DNA from 4 places in the Rhodoferax sp. GW821-FHT09E07 genome. Region 3 is predicted to be linked to each of the others. Evidence: predicted binding sites of a transcription regulator. Region 3 holds the regulator's gene; each other region holds the start of a gene.
The links. Region 3 encodes sigma-54, which starts transcription at its own class of promoters, with help from an activator protein. Its sites were predicted from a motif close to TGGCANGNAANCTGCTTT; they were not measured.
Positions count from the first base shown of each region.

Region 1: a site for sigma-54 is predicted at 2,939-2,956, ahead of AC07OE_RS01190 (globin family protein). Genes of this name have one in related genera too.
Region 2: a site for sigma-54 is predicted at 2,557-2,574, ahead of AC07OE_RS07490 (CmpA/NrtA family ABC transporter substrate-binding protein). Genes of this name have one in related genera too.
Region 4: a site for sigma-54 is predicted at 2,891-2,908, ahead of AC07OE_RS11490 (PEP-CTERM sorting domain-containing protein). Genes of this name have one in related genera too.

Region 1 covers NZ_JBWKOP010000001.1:237,562-243,077, reverse strand. Annotated here, with positions in the region: gene AC07OE_RS01210 (MFS transporter) at 1-115, opposite strand, end outside; gene AC07OE_RS01205 (LysR family transcriptional regulator) at 211-1,125, shown strand; gene AC07OE_RS01200 (hypothetical protein) at 1,482-1,691, shown strand; gene AC07OE_RS01195 (hypothetical protein) at 1,704-2,435, shown strand; gene AC07OE_RS01190 (globin family protein) at 2,448-2,897, opposite strand; gene AC07OE_RS01185 (sigma 54-interacting transcriptional regulator) at 3,113-4,459, opposite strand; gene AC07OE_RS01180 (hypothetical protein) at 4,554-4,769, shown strand; gene AC07OE_RS01175 (YdcF family protein) at 4,780-5,516, shown strand, end outside.
Region 2 covers NZ_JBWKOP010000003.1:355,324-360,839, reverse strand. Annotated here, with positions in the region: gene AC07OE_RS07500 (ABC transporter ATP-binding protein) at 1-168, opposite strand, end outside; gene ntrB (nitrate ABC transporter permease) at 165-1,106, opposite strand; gene AC07OE_RS07490 (CmpA/NrtA family ABC transporter substrate-binding protein) at 1,137-2,381, opposite strand; gene AC07OE_RS07485 (hypothetical protein) at 2,821-3,270, opposite strand; gene AC07OE_RS07480 (ANTAR domain-containing response regulator) at 3,336-3,983, opposite strand; gene AC07OE_RS07475 (GNAT family N-acetyltransferase) at 3,991-4,752, opposite strand; gene tsaD (tRNA (adenosine(37)-N6)-threonylcarbamoyltransferase complex transferase subunit TsaD) at 4,822-5,516, shown strand, end outside.
Region 3 covers NZ_JBWKOP010000009.1:104,604-110,119, forward strand. Annotated here, with positions in the region: gene AC07OE_RS18315 (thiol:disulfide interchange protein DsbA/DsbL) at 1-300, shown strand, start outside; gene AC07OE_RS18320 (exopolyphosphatase) at 385-1,317, shown strand; gene lptA (lipopolysaccharide transport periplasmic protein LptA) at 1,393-2,001, shown strand; gene lptB (LPS export ABC transporter ATP-binding protein) at 1,998-2,774, shown strand; gene rpoN (RNA polymerase factor sigma-54) at 2,774-4,387, shown strand; gene AC07OE_RS18340 (THUMP domain-containing class I SAM-dependent RNA methyltransferase) at 4,384-5,516, shown strand, end outside.
Region 4 covers NZ_JBWKOP010000005.1:210,087-215,602, forward strand. Annotated here, with positions in the region: gene AC07OE_RS11475 (acyl-CoA dehydrogenase family protein) at 1-467, shown strand, start outside; gene AC07OE_RS11480 (acyl-CoA dehydrogenase family protein) at 464-1,654, shown strand; gene AC07OE_RS11485 (thioesterase family protein) at 1,664-2,173, shown strand; gene AC07OE_RS11490 (PEP-CTERM sorting domain-containing protein) at 2,237-2,797, opposite strand; gene AC07OE_RS11495 (ABC transporter substrate-binding protein) at 3,037-4,212, opposite strand; gene AC07OE_RS11500 (AMP-dependent synthetase/ligase) at 4,262-5,516, opposite strand, start outside.

The DNA of each region.
Region 1 (5,516 bases), on a different contig from region 3:
ATACCTGCATCAGCAGGCCCATGATGACGAATTCGGTGGTGCCTATGCCAAAGGCGCCGGCCGTCAGCGCGAACAGCGCTGGAGGTAGTCGGTTGGAAGAGGTAGGGGATTTCATAAGGGCGTTCCAAAAGTGAATACCGCTATGGTCGTGATTTGCAGTTTTTAAATAAAGCAGCAAAATGGCGAATCACTTTCAATAAATACCTATAAATGGAACGCTTGGATGACCTCGCCCTCTTCCTGCGCGTGCTGGACCAGGGCTCCATCAGCGCCGCCGCACGTAGCCTGGACCTGAGCCCGGCCGTCGCCAGCCAGCGCCTGGCGCGGCTGGAAAAAGAACTGGGCGTGCGCCTGCTGCACCGCACGACACGCCGCCTGCACCCTACGCCGGAGGGCCTGGCACTGGCCGAGCAGGGACGTAGCTTGGTGGAGGACCTGGATGCCCTGGTGGGCAGCCTGCGCCAGTCTGGCGAGCTGGTCAGCGGTACGCTGACCGTCACGACCTCTGCCACCTTCGGGCGATTGCACCTGTCGCCGCTGTTGCTAGAATTCATGGCGTTGCATCCCGGGGTGCGCGTCAATGTGGACTTGAATGACCGCGTGGTGGACTTGGTGACCGCCGGCTTCGATCTGGCCGTGCGTGTGGGTGCGTTGGCGGACTCCACGCTGGTGGCCCGACGCCTGGCGCCCAATCAACGTGTGCTGGTCGCCTCACCCCATTACCTGGCGCAGCGAGGCACGCCGCAGATGCCGGCCGATCTGGCCCACCACGATTGCCTGATCCTCACAGGCGCCAATGGCCGCCAGGACCGCTGGACGATGGGTGACGGACACGGTGGTGAGACCATGGTGCAGGTGCAGGGCCGGCTGGAGAGCAACTTCGGTGAGTTGTTGCGCGACGCTGCGGTGGCCGGCAGTGGCATTGCGCTGCACTCCTCCTGGCATGTGGCCGAAGACCTGAAGGCCAAGCGCCTGCAGGTGGTTTTGCCCGACTACCCGCTATCCGCCACCGGCATCTGGGCCGTCATGCCCCAAAGGCGACTGGTTCCACCGCGCGTGCGCGCCTTCGTGGACTTTCTGGCCGGCAGATTGGGCTATAGGCCGCCCTGGGATGTGGCGCTTTAAAACCGTTGCCCGCGAGAGCCGCGGGCTTTTCACGGGCAGGCCGGCTAGCTCCGCTTTCTGGCCATCTCCATCCAGCAAATGTTGCAACGCCAGCGTCCTGGTGCCAGCTCCACGCCGCCTTCGGGAGGACGTTCACCCTGGCATTTTCCAGAGCAGAAACGAAAACGCGCCGAATCTCTCAACCCATGGCTGATGTCCTCAGGCTGGGTGCTCACGCTGGCTGACGGAGACATTGGCTGCATTCGGTGTCACCTTTCGGTTCAATTCAAAGTCAGACCCATAGTAACAAGGGTTTTTGACGCTCCCATGGCGCCATGGCAAGCAGTATTCGGGCCAGCGGCAACGTAAAATTGGGCATGAGTAAACCTGCAGACAAAACCAAGATTCTGGAAGACGGCTTGCGCTACAAGTCCAAAGTGGGAGGATCGCCATTCCTGACTGCATCCAACCCCGGAGCAGCCACGATGTCGTGCTTCCTGTGCGGCAAGCATCGCCCACGCAGTGAGCTGAAATCGCGCAAGTTCATCGGCAAATCCCAGGCCGTGTGCGACCCCAAGTGCAGCTGATGCCGACAGGCCATGAGCCGCTTTAGCGCCGAATTTGCACGCCTGTATGAGGTGCCCGACCCGGCGCCCCCAGCGCAGGGGTGTCTGATTACCCCGGAGGGCGGCGTCAAAGCCATGGTGCTGGAGATAGCCCAACCTGCGGAGTGGCCAGACCTGTCCGCCGTATGGCATGGCACGCAAAGCGAATGGGAACTGCCTGCGACGGCTATTGCCGTGTCAGGAACCGACGGACTGCAGCTGTGGTTCTCTGTGGCCGAACCCATCCGTGCCGATAACGCGGCTGAATTCCTGGCGCTGCTGCAGCGCAAATACCTCAGCGCGGTGCCTGCCAAGCGGGTTCGCCTGTTTCCGTCCCCTGCATTGAGTGGGAACGCGGAGGCGGTCCAAGCAAACCGGGTGCCGGCCCTTCAAGAGAGCGGCAACTGGTCGGCCTTCGTGAGCGCAGACCTTGCCTCAATCTTCGGCGAGGAGCCCTGGCTGGACATTGCTCCCAATCTGGACCAGCAAGCGGACATCCTCTCCCGGCTCAAGTCCATGAAAGTGTCCCAGTTTCACGACGCGTTGGATCTCTTGCGTGGCACGCCGCAACCAGAAACGCCGCCAGCCCCATCCACGGTCAACGCCTCGAGCGAAGGCGTCGTGGTGGGCCCGAAGGCCTTCCTGACCCAGGTGATGAACGATCCTGCTGTTGCGCTCAAAGACAGGATCGAAGCGGCGAAGGCTTTGCTGCCCTACGAGCGCTGACGCTACCCGCCCTCAGGCAACCGTCATGTCCTGCTCATGGCGTTTGATGCGCTCGGCCTCCAACGCGCCAAACTGCATCACGTCGGCCAGCAGGCCGTAAGCCGCGGTCCAGGCTTCGCGCACTTCGGGGGTGAACTTCTCGCCCAGACCGGCGCTCAGCGTCCACAGCAGAGCAGTACCCACCGTGACGTAGTGTTCTTCGCGCACGCCGTAGCCCACGTGGCGGGCGCCCAGGTTGCGCAGCACGGGGGCCAAGTTGTCCAGGTCCTTCAGACCGTGTACGGCCGATCCGATCATGGACATGAGCATGCGGCCCTGGTTGGGCATGTCGCCCTTGAACAGGTGCTTGAGCGAAGGGTCCAGCGTGAAGAGGCGGTCGTAGAACAGCTCGGCCGCAGTGGCGGCGAGGGGGCGCACATCTTCAAACGATGCCTGGACGAGGTTGATTTGTTCGGAGTTCATGGTGTTTTCCTTCGGTACTTGTTGAATAAGACCCGCACTACTACCCACGAAGCGTGCCAAAACTTTTCTTCAACGAAATCAACAACTTAGCAAAAACCGCAGGGAATGGTTTGTCGGCAAACACCGACACGCCCTTGCCCCATCAACCAAAACTTCAATGAAATCAACGACTTAGGGTGTCGGTGTTTGCCGACAGTTTGGCCAGTCCGGAAGACTCAGTTTTTGAACTGCGCAGGCTCCAGCTGATGGCGAGCCATCAGCGCGTAAAAGTCGGTGCGGTTGCGCTGAGCCAGCTTGGCGGCCTGGGCCACATTGCCGTTGGTGATCTTGAGCAAACTGGTGAGGTAGTCGCGCTCAAACTCCTTGCGCGCCTCATCCAGCGAGAGCAGTTCGGGCCCCTGGGTGCTGATGGCGCTTTGCACCAGCGTGGCGGGGATGACGGCGCCGGGGCTCATCACCACGCACTTCTCCACCACGTTTTGCAGCTGCCGCACATTGCCGGGCCAGGGCGCCACGCTGAGCTGCTCCAGCCCGCCGGGGGCAAAGGTGCGCACGGGCTTGGCGTAGCGCAGCGCCAGGCTTTGCAAAAAGTAGTTGGCCAGCAGCGGAATATCTTCACGCCTGTCGGCCAGCGGCGGCAGCGTGAGGCCCACCACGTTGAGACGGTAGTACAGGTCTTCGCGGAAGGTGCCGGCAGCCACCTCGGCCTCCAGCGTGCGGTGCGATGCGGAGATGACACGCACGTCCACCTTGTGCGGCTTACTGGCGCCCACGGGGCGCACCTCGCGCTCCTGCAGCACGCGCAGCAGCTTGACTTGCATGGCCAGCGGCAGGTCGGCAATTTCGTCCAGAAAAATCGTGCCCTTGTGGGCGCTGGTGAACATGCCAGGGTTGTCGCGCACGGCGCCGGTGAACGCGCCCTTCACATGGCCAAACAGCTCGGCCTCCACCAGGTTCTCCGGGATAGCGCCGCAGTTCACGGCCACAAAGGCTTCATCCGCCCGCGCGCTGGAGGCGTGCACGGCGCGAGCCAGCAGCTCTTTGCCTGTGCCGCTTTCGCCGTGGATGAGCACCGAGGCATCGCTCTGCGCGACGCTGCGGGCCTCGGCCAGCAGCTTTTCCATGCGTGGGCTGCGCGTGATGATGGCTTCGCGCCAGCGCTCGCCGGGCGCCTCACCCGGCATGTCGGCGCCCAGCGCGCTGGAGATGGCCAAGGCACGGTCCACTTCACGCATGAGCGCAGCGCCTTCAAACGGTTTGGTGATGTAACCGAACACGCCTTTTTGCATGGCGCGCACGGCGTCGGGGATGGTGCCGTTGGCCGTGAGGATCACCACGGGCATGAGTGGGAAGCGGCGGTGGATGGCCTCGAACAGCTGCAGGCCATCCATCTCGGGCATGCGCAGGTCGGTGATGACCATGTGGGGCACTTCGAGGTCGAGCTTGGAGAGCGCCATGGGGCCACCGTCGGCTGAGGTCACGTCGTGCCCCTCGTAGCGCAGGCGCATGGACAGGGACTTCAGCAGGTCTGCGTCGTCGTCAACGACAAGAATGCGCGCCATGGTTCTCCCACCAATTGCAAAACAGCGCACATCTTGCCACGGTGCGCCAGCACCATCGGTCAAAATGCGGCTCCGCCTTCTATTGGAGCTCCCCATGCGCGCACTCTTTGGAATCGTCAGTTTGCTGGTCGTACTGGCCATTGTGGGCCTGCTGGCCAAGAAGCAAATGGGCAGCGCCACGGCAGTGGTGCCTGGGGCTGCGCCCGACGCCACGCCGCAACAACAGAGCCAGCAGATCCAGCAGCAAGTCAAACAGTCCGTGGACGCCGTGATGCAACAAGCACGCCCCATGCCGGACGACACCAAATAACCCGCACTCCATGTTCCTTGCTTCCAAACTTATTGGCCTGTTGTCCCAACCCCTGCTGTGGGTGTTTGTCGTGATGGTGCTCAGCCTGCTGGTGCTGCAACGCCGCCCGCGGGCTGGCAAGCGTCTGCTGGGTTTGGCGCTGGTGCTGATGGTGCTCACGGCCTGGATGCCACTGCCCGAGCTCGTCATCCGCCGACTGGAGGCCCAATACCCCGAGCTGGCGCCCCAGGCCGACTTGAGTGGCTATGTGGGCATGGTCGTGCTGGGCGGTGCCACCGAATCAGGTCGCACGCAGCAGGCCCACCTACAGCCCATGCTCAACGATGCGGCCGAGCGCATGACTGCGCCAGTGGCCATGCTGCGCAGCAACCCCAAGCTTCGCATGCTGTTCACCGGGGGCGAGGGCATGCTGATGGGTGTTGGCCAAACCGAAGCCGAGCGCGCCAAGATGTTCTTTGACAGCATGGGTGTGAGCGGGCCCCAGGTGCAGTACGAATCGGCCTCCCGCAACACCTATGAGAACGCAGTGCTGACCGCACAGTTGCCGGGCGTGGACCGCACGCAGCGCTGGTTGCTGGTGACCTCCGCCTGGCACATGCCGCGCTCCATGGCCACGTTTGCCAAGGCAGGCTGGAACGTGACGGCCTACCCGGTGGACTTTCGCACCGGGGACAGCAGCGACTGGCAGGACTTCTCGTTGGCCGAAGGCGCGATGCGCTGGCAGTTGGCCCTGCATGAACTGTTGGG
Region 2 (5,516 bases), on a different contig from region 3:
CAGCGTGGACTTGCCACAGCCGCTGTGACCGATCAGGGCCACAAACTCGCCCTTGGCCACGGTGAGGTTGATGTCGCGCAGCGCGGGGAACAGGCCCTTCTTGGTCTTGAAGGTCTGGGCCACGCCCTGGATTTCGATGTACTTGGGGTTGGCAGACACAGTGCTCATGACTTCACCTCTTCGAATGTGAATGCGGTTGCGATCTTGATCAGGGCGTATTCCAGAATCAGCCCGACGATGCCGATCACGAAGATCGCGATGATGATGTTCTTGACGTTCAGGTTGTTCCACTCGTCCCACACCCAGAAGCCGATGCCCACGCCACCGGTCAGCATCTCGGCCGCGACGATCACCAGCCATGCCGTGCCCACGGCCAGGCGCACGCCGGTCAGCATGTAGGGCAGCACCGAGGGGAAGAGGATCTTGGTGACGATCTTCCATTCAGAGAGGTTCAGCACGCGGGCCACGTTCATGTAGTCCTGCGGTACGCGTTGCACGCCCACTGCCGTGTTGATGACCATGGGCCAGATCGAGCAGATGAAGATGGTCCAGATGGCGGCGGGGTTCGCACCCTTGAATACCAAGAGGCCAATGGGCAACCAGGCCAACGGAGACACCGGGCGCAGCAGGCTGATGAGCGGGTTGAACATGCGGCTTAAAAACTCGAAGCGTCCGATCATGAAACCCGCTGGAATGCCCACCGCAGCGGCCAGGCCGAAGCCCAGTGCCACACGTTGCAGCGAGTTCAGCACGTTCCAGCCCACGCCCTGGTCGTTGGGGCCCTTGCGGTAGAACGGGTCGCTGAAGATGGTGATGGCCTGCTGCAGCGTTTCCCAGGGGCTGGGAATGCTGCTCTTGGTGCCAATGCTCACCAAGGCCCAGATGCCCACCAGCAGTGCCAGACCCATGACGGGGGGCAGCACCATCAGGGCCAGGCCGCGCCAGTCGTAGCCGGGTTTGGCAACGGCGGGCGTTGCCACCACAGCTGCGGGTTTGGTGGTTTTTTGCATGCCAGCCCCCGTGGACACTGCGCTGGCAGCTTCCTTTTTGATAGCAGACCCGTCGGCCGCTGGGGCCAAGGGGGAGTGAAAAACAGCACTGACCATAAGAATCTCCTGTTCGGTGAAGGGCGCGGCTCAGGCCTTGACCTTGAAGCTGTCGGCGTATTTCTTGGGGTCCTTGCCATCCCACACCGTGCTGTCCATCAACTTGCTGCTGCGCATGACGTCCTTGGGCACGGGGGTCTTGCTGGCGGTGGCCGCCTGCTTGTAGATGTCGATCTGGTTGATCTGCTTGGCCACGGCCAGGTAGTCGGGGTGCTCTTTCAAAATGCCCCAGCGCTTGTGCTGCGTCAGGAACCACATGCCGTCGGACAGGTAGGGGAAGTTCACTGCACCGTCGTTGTAGAACTTCATGTAGTTGGGGTCATCCCAGGTCTTGCCCATGCCGTTTTGGTAGCGGCCCAGGATGCGCTGGTTGATCGCGTCCACGCTGGTGTTCACATAGCTCTTGTCGGCAATGGTTTCGGCCATCTTGTTTTTGTTGGACAGACTGGCGTCGATCCAACGGCCGGCTTCCAGGATGGCGGCGGTCACGGCACGCGCCGTGTTGGGGTACTTCTTGACGAAATCGCCCGTGGTGCCCAGCACCTTTTCGGGGTGGTCCTTCCAGATGTCTTGTGTGGTGGTGGCCGTCACGCCAATGCCGTCGATGATGGCACGGTGGTTCCAGGGCTCGCCCACGCAAAAGCCGTCCATGTTGCCCACACGCATGTTCGCGACCATCTGGGGCGGTGGCACGGTAATGACCTTGGCGTCTGCCAAGGGGTTGATGCCGTTGGCGGCCAGCCAGTAGTACAGCCACATGGCGTGCGTGCCGGTGGGGAAGGTCTGGGCGAAGGTGTATTCACGCTTCTCGGCAGCCATCAGCTTGGCCAAGCCAGGGCCGTCCACTGCGCCTTTGTCGGCCAGCTTTTTGGACAGGGTGATGGCCTGGCCGTTGTTGTTCAGCGTGGCCAACACGGCCATGTCTTTCTTGGGGCCACCCACGCCCAGGTGTACGCCGTAGACCAGGCCGTACAGCACATGGGCAAAGTCCAGCTCGCCGTTCACCAGCTTGTCGCGCACACCGGCCCAACTGGCTTCCTTGCTGGGCACGATGGTGACGCCATACTTCTTGTCGATGCCCAGCACCGAGGCCATGACCACGCTGGCGCAGTCGGTCAGCGGGATGAAGCCGATCTTGACTTCGGTTTTTTCCGGGGCGTCCGAGCCACCGGCGTACACCGCGGCGCGCAGCGCTGGGTTGATGCCCACCACGCCCACGGCTGCGGTTTGCAGAACAGCACGGCGGCTGAGTTTGGCTTTCAGAAGATCAGTCATGGCACACGCTCCAGAAGTGAAAAACACAAAACGAAAAACAAAAAAGGCGTCCGCACTGGGTTGACTGCGCAGTGCGCGAGTCAACCCGTGGGGACGCCTTTGTCCTGTTTGCCCTGCGCCCTACCCGCCGTTAGGTGGGGTGCAGTGCATGACCGTTGCCGGTCTCGCAGGGTTTAATGCAATGTCTGTGCCAGGTCGTTTGTGCTGTGACTTGCTATGAATTAAGGAGCTGCTTGCGCAATGAATACGGGGGCTAGGAGCCTATTTATCTCAAGATGGGGCGTGGCGCACCGGTTTTGTGCACTGCACCAAACCGGGAAAATCGGCCTGGGGATTGGCCTTTTCTGGCGCGTGCCGAGTGTTTGCGACGTGGTTTGGGGCGCTGTTTGTCCAAGCGCCAAGGTGGCCGGTGGCACCGCCCGTTGACCGGGGAATGGGCCTAGCCGCGGCTTTGTGCGCGGCGCTCGATGCCTTTGCGTTGCATCAGGATGTGGATCAGCAGTGCGGCGGCGGCCGACGTGGCCATGACCGGGGAGGCTGTGACCACGCGGGCCAGGCCATCCAGCACATGCAGGCTCACCTGCTGCGCGTAGTGCGCCAAGGCTACAACGTCCTGGGGTTCCACGTTTTTCACGTCGTCAGGAAGTACCTGCACGTCGGGCCAGCCACCGCGAAAGCGGATTTTGGCGAAGATGCCGTCGGCCACGGCCACGAGGGACAGAACGCCCAGTGGCTTCATCAGCGTCAGGATGAGATTGCTGCGCACGGAAACCGGCGCAGTTTCGTAGATCTTGCCTACCAGTTGCGACACCATGCGCTCCTGCTCTGCAGCGGGCGCGGCGTCGTACACCTCGGCGGCCAGTTGTTCGATAGGGATTTCGGGTTGCATGGGTACAGCTTAGTTCTGATTTGTGCCAATTGTGTGAACCACACGTAACCAGTTGTTTGCCTCTGTCAGGAGAGCAGGTCGGCCACGTCCAGCATGCGCTGGGCCACTTCCACAATCTTCAGATTCTTGTCCATGGCGGTCTTGCGCAGCTTGGCGTAGGCGGCTTCCTCGCTGAGCTGTTGGCGCTGTATCAGCAGGGCCTTGGCGCGGTCGATGACCTTGCGGTCTTGCAGGGCGGCGGAGAGCTCGTTGAGTTCGGTGCGCGTGGCGGCCAGTTCCTGGCGCAGGGCCTGCTCGTGCTGGAAGCGGGCCATGGCCACGTCCAGAATGGGGCGGATGCGCTCGGTCTGCAGGCCCGCCACGATGTAGGCCGACACACCGGCGGCCACCGCGGCCCGTGCGTTGCCGCTGTCGTTGTCGTTGGTGAACATGACGATGGGGCGGCGTTCGTCGCGCGTGGCCATCACCACGTGCTCCAGCGCGTCGCGCGCGTCGCTCTCGGCGTCCACGATGATCAGGTCGGGCTGCAGTTGCGCCAGGCGCTCGGTCAAGTACACATCGGCGGGCAGTGATGCCACCAGGTTGAATCCGTTTTCCAGCAAACCGATGCGCAGGCTGCGTGAGCGCTCGGCCTGGCTGAACGCGTGTGCATCCTGCGGGTCATCGACCAGCAAGTCTGAGTTGATCACGACGATGCGAAGCGGCTCGGTCATAGGCACATCATGGCACGCAAATTTCGCGCCAGTAGTGGTAGCACCATGCGGTGGCAAAGCCGGCCCGCCGGTAGAGCGACAGTGCCGCTGCGTTTTCTGCTTCCACTTGCAAAAACGTTTGCGTCAGTCCGCGCCGCAGCGCCTCCTGGGCCAGGCAAGCCATCAGTTGCGCAGCCAGCCCCCGGCCACGTGCGTCCTCCACGGTACGCAGACCGTGCAGGCTGGCCCAGCCCTGGCTGTACACCGCGGTGCCTGCGCACAGTGCGCGGCCGTCTTCCAGCAGGCTGGCATACACGCCATGCTGGCCGCGGCTCAAAGCCTGCACGCGGTGCTGGCCATCCACCGGGTCAAAGCCCGGCGCGGTGTACACCGCCGCCCATTGGGCAGTGGGTGTAGACGACAACGTGGCGGTGGTGGCGGTGCTCAGACCTGCCAACGTGGCGGTGGGGGCCACCTGCACCAGTGTGGGCTGTGTCGGCGCAAAGCCCAGCCGCCGCAGTTCATCCTGCACATCGGCCAGGCCCGCGACATCGGCCAGCCGAAACATGGGTTTCAGCCCACGCGCGGTGTAGCGGGTGCAGATGTCGGACAGGGCTGCGGGGCTCAGGCTGTGGTGACGCAGCGGCACAGCGCTTTTGGCGCGCCCGATGGTGGAGGTGTCATACGACAGCAGCCAGCCGTCCAGGGTTTCGCAGTGCGGCGGGGCCACGGCGTCCCGGGTGGCGTATTCCAGCCGGGCAATGGCGTCACCGGTCAAAGGCAGGTCCATGGCGCCATTGTGCCGGGGCGTCGGCGCTGGTCCCATCCTCTAAACTCGGCGGCTCTGAAGGAAACAAGCATGCTGGTGTTGGGAATCGAGTCGTCGTGTGACGAAACAGGCGTGGCCATGGTGGAGTCGCAGGGAAGTGCCGTGCCCACGCTGCTGGCCCACGCGCTGCACAGCCAGATCGAGATGCACCAGGCTTACGGCGGTGTGGTGCCCGAACTCGCCAGTCGCGACCACATCCGCCGCGTGCTGCCGCTGACCGAGCAGGTGCTGCATGACAGTGGCCGCAGCCTGCAGGACGTGGATGTGGTGGCCTACACACGCGGCCCCGGACTGGCAGGTGCCCTGCTGGTGGGCGCGGGCGTGGCCTGCGCACTGGGCGCGGCGCTGGACAAGCCGGTGCTCGGTGTGCACCACCTGGAAGGGCATTTGCTATCCCCGTTCCTCAGCGCAGATCCTCCCGAATTTCCCTTTGTGGCGCTGCTGGTGTCCGGTGGCCACACGCAGCTCATGCGTGTGGACGGCGTGGGCCGCTACGAGCTGCTGGGCGAAACGATTGACGATGCGGCGGGCGAGGCCTTTGACAAGTCCGCCAAGCTCATGGGCCTGGCCTATCCTGGCGGGCCGTTGCTGTCCAAGCTGGCGGAGGAGGGCAATCCCACGGCCTACCAGTTGCCGCGGCCGCTGCTGCACAGCGGCAACCTGGACTTTTCATTCGCCGGCCTGAAGACTGCCGTGTTGGTGCAAAGCCAGCGCATGGTGGCTGC
Region 3 (5,516 bases):
TCCAAGGTGTTTGCCGCCATCCATGTGGAGAGGCAAAACCTCAGCGGTGGTGATGCCATCGTCGAATGGGTGGCCAAGCAGGGCGTGGACAAGGCCAAATTTGTCGAGCAGTACAGCTCGTTCAGCGTGGCTACCAAGGCGACCAAGGCCGCCCAGCTACAAAACGCCTACAAGGTGGAAGGCGTGCCCGCCCTGGGTGTGGCTGGCCGTTACTACACCGATGGCTCCATCGCCGGCAACATGCAGCGCGCGCTGCAGATCGTGGACGCGCTGATCGTCCAAGCGCGTACCGCCCGCTAAAAAACACGCCTCTGCGCGGGCCGCAGAGGCAATCCACAGGGCTAGAATGATTTGTCATTCAACCCCTTTGTGGAGAGTTTCCCCATGGCACATCAGAAGTACCGGCTGGTCACCCGCAGTGATTTTGATGGGCTGGTGTGTGCGGTGCTGCTCAACGAGCTGGACCTGATCGACGAGATCAAATTCGTCCACCCCAAGGACATGCAGGATGGCAAGGTGGAGGTGTCCGACCGCGACATCACCACCAACCTGCCCTATGTGCCCGGCGTGCACCTGGCTTTTGACCACCACGAGTCCGAGACCGTGCGCAACACGGGCGAGCGCCCCAACCACATCATCCTGCCCGACGCCGATTCGGCCGCGCGCGTGGTGTTCGACCACTATGGCGGCGCCAGCCGCTTTCCGGCCCGCTTCCACGACATGATGGAAGCCGTGGACAAGGGCGATTCGGCCCGCTTCAGCCACGACGAGATCATGAACCCCACGGGCTGGGTGCTGCTCAACTACCTGATGGACTCGCGCACTGGACTGGGCCGCTTCCGTGAATTCCGCGTCAGCAACTACCAGCTGATGATGGATTTGATCCAGTACTGCCGCCACCACGGCATTGACGAGATTCTGCAGCTGCCCGATGTGGTGGAGCGCGTGGAGCTGTACTTTGACCACGCCGCCAAGGCCAAGGAGCAGCTGCTGCGCTGCTCCACCGTGCATGGCAACCTGCTGGTGCTGGACCTGCGCAACGAAGACACCATTTTTGCAGTGAACCGTTTCATGGTCTACGCGCTGTTCCCGCAGACCAATATTTCCATCCACGTGTTGTGGGGTCTGCAGAAGCAGAACACCGTGTTTGCCACCGGCAAGTCCATCACCAACCGCAGCTCCAAAACCAATATCGGCGAGCTGATGTTGTCCTACGGCGGGGGCGGCCATGCCAATGCGGGCACCTGCCAGGTGGAGAACGACCGGGCTGCCGAAGTGTTGCAGGCGTTGGTCAAAAAAATTAACGCCGACGGCTGAACCCGCCAAGGCGCGAAATGCGCAAAGCGCTCGGTACAATGGCCGAAGCGCTTTTCGAGCAAGTTTCGTGCCTTTATGAAAAAAACCATCCTGTCTGTGACCGTGTCGCTGGTGTTTGCCAGCGCAGGCGGCCTTGCGTGGGCCGAAAAAGCCGACCGAAACAAGCCCATGAACGTGGAGGCGGATGCCCTGCGCTATGACGACCTGAAGCAGGTCAGTGTCTTCACCGGCCATGTGGTGTTGACCAAGGGCAGCATCCTGATCCGTGGCGCCCAGATTGAGGTGCGCCAGGACCCCGATGGCTACCAGTACGGCGTGGTGACCGGTTCGACCGCCACTCCCGCGTTTTTCCGGCAAAAGCGAGAAGGCCTGGACGAGTTCATTGAAGGTGATGGCGACACCATCGAGTACGACGGCAAGGCCGACACCGTGCGCTTTGTCAAAAAAGCCCAGCTGCGCCGCCTGCGCGGGGCCACGCTGGCCGATGAGGTGACGGGCGCCGTCATCCTCTATGAAAACCTGACCGACAAATTCACCGTGGACGGCGCCCCCAAGACGGCTGCCGCCCCGGCCGGCCGCGTGCGCGCCATGTTGACGCCCAAACCCGAGTCCGAGGCCGCCACGCCGCCCCAGCCCGGCGCCACCCTGCGTGCCACGCCGCAACTTGAGAAGCCCGCCCAGTGAGCGACATTCCCCAAGAAGCCCCGGACACCAGTACCGGGCGGCTGGAAGCCCGGCATTTACAAAAATCCTATGGCAAACGCCAGGTGGTCAAGGATGTCTCGCTGGCCGTGCGCACCGGCGAAGTGGTCGGCCTCTTGGGCCCCAACGGTGCGGGCAAAACCACCTCGTTCTACATGATCGTGGGCCTGCTGCGCGCCAGCGCTGGGGACATCACAATTGATGGCCAGTCCATCGAGCACATGCCCATCCACCGCCGCGCGCGCCTGGGACTGGGCTATTTGCCGCAAGAGGCGTCCATCTTCCGCAAGCTCAATGTGGGAGACAACGTGCGCGCCGTGCTGGAGCTGCAGCGCGACGAGGCGGGCGAGCCGCTCACGTCGGTCGAGATTGAAAAACGCCTGACCGCACTGCTGCAGGATCTGCGTGTGGAGCACCTGCGCGAATCGCCCTCGCTGGCCCTGTCGGGCGGTGAGCGGCGCCGGGTGGAGATTGCACGGGCGCTGGCCACGCGGCCGCGCTTCATCCTGCTGGATGAGCCGTTTGCCGGTATCGACCCGATTGCGGTGATCGAGATCCAGCGCATCATCAACTTCCTTAAGGGACGCGGCATCGGGGTGTTGATCACCGACCACAACGTGCGCGAAACCCTGGGCATCTGCGACCACGCCTACATCATCAGTGACGGCCATGTGCTGGCGCAGGGCACCCCCTCCGAGATCGTGAACAACGCCGATGTGCGCCGCGTCTATCTCGGCGAACACTTCAAGATGTGATGAAGCAGGGTCTTTCCTTACGCGTCTCCCAACACCTGGCGCTCACGCCCCAGTTGCAGCAGTCCATCCGTCTACTGCAGCTCTCCACGCTGGAGCTGAGCCAGGAGGTGGAGCAGATGCTGGACGAAAACCCGTTTCTGGAACTGACCGAGGACCGGGCCGAGCGCGAGGACTTCGGGCTCAGCACCTCCGACGCAACGGTGAGCGAAGGCGATCGGCTGTCAGAGACCGGTGACGCTGAATACGCTCCTAATTCTGTAGCTGACTACGCAACATCCACGGGGGCTGGAGCCTCCAGCGATGAAGAAGCGGCGCCGCTGAGCAGCAGCGACGAACCCAACTGGGAAGGCGACGGCACCACCGAAATGACGCCCGACGATGGCGAGTGGGGTGTGGACGCCAAGGCCAAGGCCAACAACCTGGGTGACGACGAAGAAAAGGACGCCACCGAGCTGGCGCGCTCCACCGAATCGCTGCAAGCCTATCTGCACCGCCAGGCCCTAAGCCTGCGTACCAATGCCACCGATGCGGCCGCGCTGCGCTTTCTCATCGAATCCCTCAACGACGATGGCTACCTGGAAGACCCGCTGGAAGACCTGGCGCGCAGCCTGAACCCCGGCGACGAAGAACAACTGCAGGACCTGGCGCACCACTTCACCGTGGCCCTGGGCCTGCTGCACAGCCTGGAGCCTGTGGGCGTGGGGGCGCGCGATTTGGGCGAATGCCTGCGTCTGCAAGTAGCCCATTTGCTGGCCAATGCCGAAGAAGATGGCGAGCATGACCGCCTGGAGGTGCTGCAGGTCGCGCTGGGCATTTGCCGCCAGCCCATGGATCTGCTGGCGCGGCGCGACATCAAGCGTCTGGTGCAGATGGGTGTGGGCAGCGACACGCTGGTGCGCGAGGCGATTGCGCTGATCGCCCGGCTGGAGCCCAAGCCCGGGCGCCGCTTTGTGGACGTAGAGCGCAACATCATCGTGCCCGACGTGCTCGTGGTGGCCATCGGCAAGGCCGGCGGCATTCCGAAGTTCCGTGTGCAGCTCAACCCCGACGTCATGCCGCGTCTCAAAGTGCACGACATCTACGCCAATGTGCTGCGCAACCACCGTGGTGGCCGCGACGGTGCGGGCCACGCTGCGCTGCAGCAGCGTCTGCAAGAGGCGCGCTGGTTCATCAAGAACATCCAGCAGCGCTTTGACACCATCCTGCGTGTGAGCACGGCCATCGTGGAGCGGCAGAAAAACTTCTTCACCCACGGCGAACTCGCCATGCGCCCCCTGGTGCTGCGCGAGATTGCCGACGAGCTGGGCCTGCACGAGTCCACCATCAGCCGCGTGACCACGGCCAAGTACATGGCCACGCCGTTTGGCACCTTTGAGCTTAAGTACTTCTTTGGCTCGGGCCTGGGCACCGAGAGCGGTGGCAATGCCTCCAGCACCGCGGTGCGCGCGCTGATCAAGCAGTTCATCGCCTCCGAGAGCGCCAAAAAGCCCTTGAGCGACAACCAGATTTCCGACATGCTCAAGGAGCAGGGCATCGAGTGCGCACGGCGCACCGTGGCCAAATACCGCGAGGGCCTGAAGATCGCCCCCGCCTCACTCCGCAAAGCGCTATGAACCAACTGACCCTTTTTCTCCCCTGCGCAGCCGGCGTGGAGGAGTACCTGGCGCCGGAGATTTTGCAGATCACCGGTCTGCCCCCCGGTTGCGTGACCAAGCAGCGTGGCGGCGTGGCCGTGCGCACCTCGTTTGCGCACGCCATGCTGCTCAACCTTTACAGCCGCCTGGCCCAGCGCGTGCTCGTGCTGGTGTCGTACACCGAGTACCGGAGCGAGCAGGACCTGTACCGCGCCGGCCTGCAAGTGCCGTGGGAGCAGTGGTTCACCCCCAAGGAAAGCATCAAGGTCGAGGTGACGGCGCAGCACAGCCCGCTGACCTCGCTGAACTTTGCCGCGCTCAAGGTGAAGGACGCCGTGTGCGACCGCTTCCGCGAGGTGGCCAACGGCGTGCGCCCTGATGTGAACACGCAGTGGCCCGATGTGCGCATCTACGCCCACCTGACCACCGACGCCTGCTCGCTGTACATCGACACCTCGGGCGAGCCGCTGTTCAAGCGCGGCTGGCGCGAAGACAAGGGCGATGCACCGCTGAAGGAAACCCTGGCCGCCGCCATGATTGCCGCCAGCGGCTGGGCCTCGGGGGACGACGACCTGATGCCGCTGTACGACCCCTGCTGCGGCAGCGGCACCGTGGCCATTGAAGCCGCGCAGATTGCCTGCAACATCGCGGCCGGTTCGCTGCGTCGCTTTGCGTTCGAGAAATACCGCCCCTTCCGTTCGCAGGAATGGGCGGACATGAAGGCCGAGGCTGCTGCCAACGTGGTCAAGCCCGATCCGGGCCAGACCGCGCTGATCTACGGCAGCGATGTGTCGCACCGCATGGTGGACTTTGCGCAGCGCAACGCGCAGCGCGCCGGCGTGGCCGATGTGATCGAGTTCCGCGGCGGCGACGCGCTGCAGCGCATGCCCCCGATTGAGGGCGGCGGCGTGATGGTGCTGAACCCGCCCTATGGCGAACGTATCGGCATCGGCGGTGTGGCTGGGGAGGGCGAGGGCGCCCGCTTTGGCGCGCGTGAATTGGCGCAAACCGACGAGGGCGTGGACTTCTTCAACCAACTGGCCAGCCACTGGAAGAAGAACTACAGCGGCTGGACCGCCTGGGTGCTGACGCCGGACCTGAAGCTGCC
Region 4 (5,516 bases), on a different contig from region 3:
GCTTTGTGTACCAGATGCAGCAATTCCAGGAAGAGCGCCTGTGGTGCGCGGCCAGCTGCCTGCAGGCCCTGAACAACTGCATTGACTGGACGGTGGAGTGGGCGCAGGAACGCAAGATGTTTGGCAATACGCTGGCTGACCAGCAGTGGGTGCAGTTTCGCCTTGCCGAAATGAAGACCGAGGTGGAAAGCCTGCGCGCGCTGACCTACCGCGCCTGCGAACTCTACGTGAGTGGGCAGGAAGTGCTGGAGCTGGCTTCCATGGCCAAGCTCAAGGCGGGGCGCCTGGGGCGGCTGATCCCCGATGGATGTCTGCAGTTCTGGGGTGGCATGGGCTACACCTGGGAAAACAAGGTCGCGCGCATGTTCCGGGACAGCCGTCTGGGCTCTATCGGCGGTGGGGCCGATGAAGTGATGATGGGCATCATCGCCAAGACCATGGGTGTGGCCAAGCGGAGACCTGCATGAGCGCAGCGCGGGAGGCGCACCTGGAGGTCGGGCCCGAAGACATTGCCGCGGTGGAAGACGCCGCTCGCCGCTTCATCCGCACCGAGGTGGCACCCTATCTGAATGACTGGGAAGAGGCGGGCGAGTTTCCGCGTGCACTCTACCGGCGCGCAGCCAATCTGGGCTGGCTGGGCCTGGGCTACCCCGAAGCGCTGGGCGGGACACCTGCACCCTGGGCCCTGCGCAATGCGCTCACCGTCGCGCTGGCTCGCACGGGCGGCAGTGGCGGTCTCATGGCCAGTCTGTTCAGCCATAACATTGGCTTGCCGCCGGTATTGCGCCACGGTTCAGCCTCTTTGCAGCAACAGGTGGTTCCCGATGTGTTGGCTGGCAACAAGATTGCTGCACTGGCCATCACCGAACCCGGCGGCGGAACCGATGTGTCGGCCCTGAGGACCACGGCGCGCCGGGATGGCGACGACTATGTGGTGGACGGGGAGAAAGTCTTCATCACCTCCGGCATGCGCGCTGACTGGATCACGGTGGCGGTGCGCACGGATCTGCAGAACAAAGGGCCCATGGGCATCTCCATGCTCATGGTGCCGGGCGATGCAGTGGGCCTCTCGCGCAGCCCACTGAAGAAGATGGGCTGGCTGTGCTCCGACACGGCCCACCTGCGCTTTGACGGTGTGCGTGTACCGGCCTGCAACTTGGTGGGGGAGGAGGGCGCGGGTTTCAAGATCATCCTGACGAACTTCAATGGCGAGCGTCTCTCCATGTCCGCCATGGCACTGGGCTTTGCCGAATGCTGTTACGACGAGGCCCTGGCCTGGGCCCAGCAGCGCAAGACCTTTGGAACCGCACTCATCGACCACCAGGTGATACGTCACAAACTCATGGACATGAAGATGCGCATCGAGTCCACACGCGCTTGGCTGCATACCGTGGCAGCGCGCGCCGATGCGGGCGACCGCGGTGAAAAATCCGCCAAGGGCGCCGAGTGGGTGGCGCAGGTGTGCCTTCTGAAAAACCACGCCACACAGACCATGCAGTTCTGCGCCGACCAGGGTGTACAGATTCTGGGCGGCATGGGCTTCATGCGTGGCACCGCGTGCGAACGCATCTACCGCGAGGTCAAGGTCATGATGATTGGCGGCGGTGCCGAAGAGATCATGAAAGAGTTGGCCAGCCGTCAGCTCGGCCTGTGAGAGTGCCCCATGCCTAAAACCCCTGTGCCCGCCACCTCCGTCGTCAGCCCTGAGACCTCGATGGTGTTTGAACCCGAATTCGTTGAGGGGCTGCGGCACATCTTTGAGCACAGCATTGCCTTCAACCAGGTATTGGGATTGAAGATTACCAGCATCACGCCCCAACGCGTGGTGGCGCACATCGCGATGAAACCCGAACTCGTGGGCCATTACAGTTTCAACCGTATCCATGGCGGGGTCATCAGCGCGGGGCTGGACGCCATGGGGGGCTTGGCCGTCATGGCCGCCATTGGCGCGCGCCACATGGATGAGGTACCTTTGCAGCGCCTGCACCGCTTCAGCAAGCTGGGCACGATTGATTTACGCGTGGACTATTTGCGGCCCGGCATAGGGGAGAGTTTCGAGTTGCGCGCCGAAGTCATGCGCCTGGGCTCACGCGTAGCCTCCACGCGTATGGAGTTCCTGGCGGCTGATGGCAAGCTGCTGTCTACCGGCGCGGCGGCCTACATCGTGTCCTGAGGCCGTATCGGTATGAATGAAAACGGGAGCCAGGGCCCCCGTTAACTTGCTGGTCGCGTGTGATCAGACGTGTTTGGCTTTGCGTCGGCGCACGATCGCACCCATGCAACCCAGGCCCGCCAGCAACAGGGCATAGGTTTCGGGCTCGGGCACCGCTGCTGTCAGCGTCAGGTTGTCCACACTCAGGTGGCTGCCGGTGTCGACCAGTTGCAGTCGCGCAATATTATTCCAGGTGCCAAAGTTCACAGTGCCGGTAACACTGGCATTGAGGTTGGTGGTGAACAGAACGTTGTTGGCGGTGTCGAAAGCTGTCAGGGCACCCACGGCGCCGTTGCTGGCAAAGCTGATGTCCAGGCTATTCAGGTTGAAGAGGCCGGACGCAAAGGTAAAGTTCACCGTATTGCCGGCAAAACCGGTGGGGTCCAGGTGCAGCTGTCCCGCAGAAGGCCACCCCCAAAAGCTTCCAGATGTTGGCGTTGCCGTGATGCCGTCTTCGGTGTAGCTGGCCAAAGAAGTAATGCTGCCCGTCAGGCCCGAAAACGTGTTGGTATTGGCCTGCGCGATCGATGCGGACAGCAAGGCGGCTGCGATGCCCGTTGCGGTAAAAAGTCTCTTTAGTTTCATTGTTCACTCCACTGGTTGAGAAGCAGGCGGATGTCTGCCTTGCAGGCATTCTGTTTTTGTGCACCAAGTCGGGGCAATAGCCCGTTTGGATTTAAAACAGTTTTCATGCCGTTGGAGAAACACGTGGTAACAAATGAGGCGATGGCCTGCGAGTGTTTGGGCTCTAAGGGGCTGTTCTATCGCGTGCTACTAACAAAAAAAGCCACCCCTAGGGTGGCTTTTGTCGCTGCGGGGGATCCTTACTTCTTCAAGGCTGGGTCGCCCACATACTCCGACACCACCTTCCATTTGCCGTCGGTGATCTGCGAGATGCGGGAGGCGCTGCTGCCCAGGCGTTTGGTGGCGCTGAAGGACTGGGGGGCGCTGCCGAAGATGTCAGACGGGATGCTCAGCGTGTCCATCACCTTGATGAAGCTTTCGGTGCTCAGGTTCTTGCCCGCCTTGCCGGCCACGGTGGCAAAGGTGTTGACGATGCTGTAGCCGTAGACCGAGAACACGGTAGGTTCTTCGTTGAACTTGGTCTTGTACTTGTTGGCCCAGAAGCGGATGGCTGGCGCCTGCTCATCGGTGTAGGGGTTTTGCACCGTCATGGTGGCATAGAAGCCATTCATGGCGGGACCGCCCAGCTTGTGGATCAAGTCGGTGTAGGCCGCGCTGGACCCGATGAAGGTGGGGCTATAGCCCAGCTTGCGGGCGGTGCCAATGGCGCCAATGGTTTCGCGGATGATGGTGCCCAGCACGATGAAGTCGCAGCCACTGGCCTGCATCTTGGACACTTGGGAAGAGAAGTCGGTGGCGCCGCGTTTGTACGAGGTCTTCTCGGCAAACTCCATGCCAATGGTCTTCAGACCATCCTCGCCGCCCTTGAGCACTTCCAGGCCAAAGTCATCGTCCTGGTACATGGTGCAGACCTTCTTTGCGCCTTTCTCCTTCACCAGCTTGGGTACCGCCAGGCGCATCTGGTCGTAGTAGGGCGCGGCGTAGGAGTACTTCAGTTTGTGGAAGGGCTCGTACATCTCACGCGCGGCGGTGATGGGGAAGAAGTTGATCACGTTCTTCTCGAATTGCACCGGCATGGCCGCCATGTTCTGTGCGGTGCCAATGTGGCCCACCATCATGAAAATCTTGTCCTGGTTGACGAGCTTCTGCGCGGCCAGCACCGCCTTCTTGGGGTCATAGGCCGAGTCCTCGACCAGCAGCTTGACTTTGCGGCCGTTGATGCCGCCCTGCTCGTTGATCTCGTCCACGGCCAGCAGCATGCCCAGGCGGGCCTGCTTGCCAAAGCCGGCGATGGGGCCGGACAAGTCCTGGATGGAGCCTAGCAAGATCTCGTCCTTGCTGATGCCTTGCTGGGCCGAGGCCAGCGATGCCGTCAGGGTCAGGGCGCCCAGTGCGGCGAAGGTGCGCAGTGTCATCATGGTGTTGTCTCCTTGGTGGTCAAAGTGCTGGGCGGCGGTGTGCCGCTCAGTGGTACATGGCCTCTATCTGGGCTTCGTATTTTTTTTCCACCAGCTTGCGTTTGAGCTTCATGGTGGGGGTGAGTTCTTCATCTTCCGCCGTGAGCTGGTTTTCCAGCAAGAAGAATTTCTTGATCTGCTCTACGCGGGCAAACTTCTGGTTCACGCGGTCCAGCTCGGCCTGGATCAGCGCCTGCACCTCGGGGGCGCGGGTGAGGGATGTGTAGTTGCTGAATGGCACATCGGCGTCCTGGGCAAACTTCTCCACGTTCTCCTGGTCGATCATGACAATCACCGTGAGGTAAGCGCGCTTGTCGCCAATCACCACCGCGTCCGTGATGTAGGGCGAGAACTTCAGGTCGTTCTCCAGCTCGCTGGGCGTGATGTTCTTGCCGCCCGCCGTGATGATGATGTCCTTCATGCGGTCGGTGATGCGGAAGTAGCCGTCCTCGTCCACCACGCCCACATCGCCGGTGTGCAGCCAGCCATCGGCGGTGATGGTCTCGGCGGTTTTCTCGGGCTGGTTCAGGTAGCCCGCAAACACGTTCTGCCCGCGCACCAGGAATTCGCCCGTGACCGGGTCCAGTTTCACTTCGTTGAAGCTGGCTGCCGGGCCTATGGAGCCCGGTTTGATTTTCTGGGCCGGCACGCCCGTGGAAGCGCCGCAGGTCTCCGTCATGCCCCACACCTCCAGCATGGGCACGCCCAGTGCCAAGTACCAGCGCACCAGGTCCGGCGAAATGGGCGCCGCACCGGTCACCAGGTAGCGCGCACGGTGGATGCCAATGAGTTTGCGCACATTGTTCAGCGCCAGAGCCTGGGCTACCTTGAACTTGAATTTCAGCCAGCCATCTACCGGCTGGCCCGCCAACACGCGATCGGTAATCGCCGTGCCCACCCCAATGCCCCAGGCGTAGGCAGCCTGCTGCACCCATCCCGCTTCCTTGAGGGCAATCATTACGCCAGAGTAGAACTTCTCCCACACGCGGGGCACGGCGGTGAACACCGTGGGCGCAATCTCGCGCACGTTCTCGGGGATGGTCTCCGGGTTCTCCACAAAGTTGAGTTTGGCTCCGGTGTACAGCGCGTAGTACTCGCCGCCCATGCGTTCGGCAATGTGGCACAGCGGCAGAAAGCACATGCGCTCGTCCTGGTCGTTCTGCGCGATCAGGGTGTTGAAGCCGCGCACCGTGAACACCAGGCCCTGGTGCAGGTGCATGGCGCCCTTGGGCTTGCCCGTGGTGCCCGAGGTGTAGACCAGA